2 regions of the Pseudomonas sp. S2_H10 genome follow, and region 2 is predicted to be linked to the other one. Evidence: predicted binding sites of a transcription regulator. Region 2 holds the regulator's gene; the other holds the start of a gene.
The links. The regulator sigma-54, encoded in region 2, starts transcription at its own class of promoters, with help from an activator protein. The targets are predictions, from matches to a motif close to ANTGGCATNNANNTTGCTNT.
Positions count from the first base shown of each region.

Region 1 (2,395 bases), 2.5 Mb from region 2:
TCGCGGGCAGGTTGGTGATCAACGCGACGGACTGGCCATCGATCGTCGTCGTGGCGCCGAACGTGTAGGTGCCGGCAGGTACCGTTTCACCCGCATCGTTCTTGCCGTCCCAGATGAAGCTGGCGTTGCCGGCCTTCTGCGAACCGAGGTCGATGGTGCGCACGGTCTTGCCGGTGGAGTCGGTGATCTTCAGGGTGGCGGACGTCACCGAAGACGGAACGACCACTGTGCCGCTGAGGCTCTTGGTGGTGTCGACCACAGCCTTGTCGCCCGGCGCGATGACCGAGCGGCCGACCAGCGACGACGCCTGCAAGGCCTGGGACGAGTTGTAGTTGCTGGCCAGGCCGCTCACGGTGTCGTTGAGCGTGGTGATGCCTTCCAGGCTGCTGAACTGCGCCAACTGGGCCACGAACGCGCCGTTGTCCTGGGGCTCCAGCGGGTTCTGGTTTTTCAGCTGGGTCACCAGCAATTGCAGGAACGCATCCTTGCCCAGCGCCTGGTTACCCGAAGCGCTGCCGGCTGCCGACGCGAGGCCGTCAGTCGTGGTGTTGGTCTTGATCGAGGAATTGGCCAGGATGTCGTTGAGGCTCAAACCGCTGGTGGAATCGGTAACACTCATCTGAGTCGCCCCTTATCACTGACCGAGGGTCAGGACCTTCTGCATCATGGTTTTGGCGGTGTTCATCATTTCGGCGTTGGTCTGGAACGAACGGCTCGCGGAAATCATGTCGGCCATTTCTTCAACCACGTTGACGTTCGGGTAGTAGACGTAGCCCTTGGCATCGGCTGCCGGATGGTTCGGCTCGTAGCGGGCCTCGAGGTTGCTCTGGTCTTCGACCACACCGAGCACCTGCACGCCTTGACCGGCGGCATCCTGGCTCTGGAACAGCGAGTCGCTGCCGCCGCTCTGGCCGCCCTGGAACATGGTGGCGAACACCGGGTGACGCGCGCGGTAGGTCTGGTCGATGCTCGACGAGACGGTCTCGGCGTTGGCGATGTTCGAAGCGACGGTGTTCAAACGCGTGGTCTGCGCACTCATGCCGCTACCGGCAATGTTGAAAACACTGGATAGAGACATGGCTTACTCTCCGCGCAGGGCTGACACCAGCCCTTTGAATTTGCTGTTGAGCAGGGTGAAGCTGGCCTGGAAGCCGACCGCGTTTTGCGCGTAGTTCGACTGCTCCAACTGAGCGTCCACGGTGTTCTGGTCGATCGACGGTTGCATCGGCGTGCGATACAGCAACGACTCGTCGCCGTTGCCCAGGCCTTCAGCTTCGATATGTCGGCTGTTGGTCATGTTCAAGGCAAAAGTGCCGCTCTTGGTTTTCTCGTTCTGCTCGGCGAGCACTTTCGAGAAGTCCAGATCCCGAGCCTTGTAGTTCGGGGTATCGGCGTTGGCGATGTTGTTGGCCAGGACTTCGGCACGCTGGGCGCGGAAGCCCAGGGCTTGTTCGTGGATACCGAGCGCTTTATCGAAGCTGATGCTCATGTCGGGAAACCTTCGGGTGACCTGATTTTTCGTAGGATCAACTTAGCAAGCCCCATGCCAATTCAAAAAAGCCCGGAAACCGGGGCTTTGCCGGCCGTGGCAACGCGGCAATGCCAGAAAAGCGGCAACGGTTTTCCGCCGCCTGCCGCTTTTCTGCCGCTTGGCACCACGTAACCTTGTAGGAGCCGGCTTGCTGGCGATCCAGGCGCCGCAGTCATCCAGACAGACCGTGTCATCGTTCATCGCCAGCAAGCCGGCTCCTACAAGGGCACGCGGTGTAAGTTGGAAATTATCGGCCACAAAAAAGGAGCCCCAAAGGGCTCCCGTTTTTTGACAACACCAACGAAATCACTTCGCCTGGTAAATGATCCCCGGACTGCACTGGACCATCTGGTAATGATCCGGCAAGCCGTTCAGCGCTTCGGAAGCACCGAGGAACAGGTAACCGCCCGGCTTCAACGTGCTGTGGATGCGCAACAGGATGTCCTTCTTCACCTCGGCGGAGAAGTAGATCAATACGTTGCGGCAGAACACGATGTCGAACTTGCCGAGGGCCGCATAACTGTCCAGCAGGTTGAAGGAACGGAACTCCACCCGGCTCTTGATTGGCGCCTTGATCGCCCAGCGCCCCGGCCCTTTCGGGTCGAAATAACGCTGCAGGCGCTCGGGCGACAGACCGCGGCCGATCGCCAGGCTGTCGTATTCGCCGGTCTTGCAGTTGTTCAGCATGGTGCCGGACAGGTCGGTGGCAACAATCTGCACGCCCATCCGCAACTGGCCCATGTTGACCCGCTCGAACTCGTCGATGGACATCGACAGCGAATACGGTTCCTGGCCCGACGAACACGCCGCCGACCAGATGCGCAGGCGCTGGCCGGGACTGGCCTTGATCGCTTCGGGCAGTAC
Region 1 covers NZ_CP162754.1:2,163,857-2,166,251, forward strand. The annotation lists gene flgD (flagellar hook assembly protein FlgD) at 1-619, opposite strand, end outside; gene flgC (flagellar basal body rod protein FlgC) at 635-1,078, opposite strand; gene flgB (flagellar basal body rod protein FlgB) at 1,082-1,489, opposite strand; gene cheR (protein-glutamate O-methyltransferase CheR) at 1,838-2,395, opposite strand, start outside.
Region 1: the regulator sigma-54 is predicted to act here: its motif matches at 1,532-1,551, upstream of flgB (flagellar basal body rod protein FlgB).

Region 2 (2,395 bases):
TCACGGGCGATCAGCGCCTCGAAGACATCTTGCATCTCCAGGGCCGGCACTTCGCGGGCGATCAGATTGGCAATTTGTTCGAGGGCTTTCTTTTTACTGCCGCCCGGCACGTTCACCAGGGAACGGCCGGGGGTCAGGATACTTTCAAGTCGGATCATGGGTAGGGAGTGTTAACGACCGGTTGCGCCCTGGAGGAGGCTCTGGGTCTTTTCCTTATGCTTTTTGAGTTGTTTATCCAGCTTGTCGGTGAGTGCGTCGATCGCCGCATACATATCAGTATGCTCCGCGTTGGCGACCACTTCATTCCCGGGAATATGCAGCGTGGCTTCGATTTTCTGCTTCAACTTTTCGACGGTCATCGTGACCTGCACATTAGTGATCTTGTCGAAATGTCGCTCCAATCGTTCGAGTTTTTCGCCGATGTAGGAGCGAAGAGGTTCGGTCACTTCCAGTTGGTGTCCACTGATGTTGACTTGCATACAGCTTCTCCTTCGTTGCCAGTGCATAAAGCGGCAGATCAGATGATCTACCACTGGAACGCTGTGGCGTGGCCCTACATCAACCGCTTGCGTTCGCTCGAAGGCGCGATCCCGAGGGATTCGCGGTACTTGGCGACGGTGCGGCGAGCCACCTGAATGCCTTGTGCCTCCAGTAAACCAGCGATCTTGCTGTCACTCAACGGCTTTTTCTGATTTTCCGCGGCAACCAGTTTTTTGATGATCGCCCGGATGGCCGTGGACGAGCATTCGCCGCCCTCTGAGGTGCTTACATGACTTGAAAAAAAGTATTTCAGTTCATAAATGCCCCGGGGGGTGTGCATGAACTTCTGGGTGGTCACCCGTGAAATCGTCGACTCATGCATGCCGACCGCTTCGGCGATGTCATGCAGGACCAGCGGCTTCATGGCTTCGTCGCCATATTCGAGGAAACCGCGCTGATGCTCGACGATCTGGGTGGCAACCTTCATCAGGGTTTCATTGCGGCTTTGCAGGCTCTTGATGAACCAGCGAGCCTCCTGCAGCTGATTGCGCATGAAAGTGTTGTCGGCGCTGGTGTCGGCGCGGCGCACGAAACCGGCGTACTGGGCATTGACCCGCAGCCGTGGCACCGACTCCTGATTGAGCTCCACCAGCCAGCGTTCGTTGTCCTTGCGCACGATCACGTCGGGAACGACGTACTCGGCTTCGGTCGACTCGATCTGCGAGCCCGGGCGCGGATTGAGGCTCTGGACCAGTTCGATGATTTGGCGCAGCTCGTCTTCCTTGAGCTTCATGCGGCGCATCAACTGGCTGTAGTCGCGGCTGCCCAGCAAGTCGATGTAGTCGCTGACCAGGCGCTTGGCCTCGGCCAGCCAAGGGGTCTTGGCGGGTAGCTGGCGCAATTGCAGCAGCAGGCATTCGCCCAGGTTGCGGGCGCCGATGCCGGCGGGCTCGAATTGCTGGATGCGGTGCAGGACGGCTTCGATTTCGTCCAGCTCGATGTCCAGTTCCGGGTCGAAGGCTTCGAGGATTTCCTCGAGGGTTTCGTCCAGGTAGCCCTGATTGTTGATGCAGTCGATCAGGGTCACGGCGATCAGCCGATCGGTATCGGACATCGGCGCCAGGTTCAGTTGCCACAGCAAGTGGCTTTGCAGGCTTTCACCGGCCGAGGTGCGGGTGGTGAAGTCCCACTCGTCATCGTCGTTGCTGGGCAGGCTGCTGGCGCTGGTCTGGTAAACGTCTTCCCATGCGGTGTCGACAGGGAGTTCGTTGGGGATGCGCTCGTTCCAGTCACCCTCTTCAAGGTTGTCAACCGTCGGTGCGCTTTCCTGGTAGGAAGGTTCCTGGATATCGGTGTTGGGTTTTTGTTCGGCGTTGTCGGCCAAGGGGTCGGAATTGTCGAAGTCGTCGCCTTCTTCCTGGCGTTCGAGCATCGGATTGGACTCCAGGGCCTCCTGGATTTCCTGTTGCAGGTCCAGGGTCGACAATTGGAGCAGGCGGATGGCCTGTTGCAGCTGCGGTGTCATCGTCAGCTGCTGGCCCATTCTCAAGACTAGCGATGGTTTCATGGCAGGGGCTTAACACCTTATTCGCCGGCGCACATGCGCCATCCACTACAGGGCGCCGGGGCGCCAAACATAAGCAAATTATATGCCTGAAACTGAAGGTTTTGCCTAGAGCGCAGTAACAATAAAAAACGATAAAAATATGTTGCTGAATTGCCCTTGTCGGGGGCTGTTCACGCCGGGTTGCATGAAGCACTGGTGAATCCGCAGGTCATGTGCCCGGGCGGCTGCCAGGGCACGGCTCGGCGCTTACAGGCGGAACTCGTGACCCAGGTACACTTCCTTCACCAGATCGTTGGCCAGGATGGTCTCTGCGTCGCCTTCGGCGATCAGTTGACCGTCATTGACGAT
Region 2 covers NZ_CP162754.1:4,652,413-4,654,807, forward strand. The annotation lists gene ptsN (PTS IIA-like nitrogen regulatory protein PtsN) at 1-158, opposite strand, end outside; gene hpf (ribosome hibernation-promoting factor, HPF/YfiA family) at 171-479, opposite strand; gene AB4O16_RS20775 (RNA polymerase factor sigma-54) at 554-2,047, opposite strand; gene lptB (LPS export ABC transporter ATP-binding protein) at 2,294-2,395, opposite strand, start outside.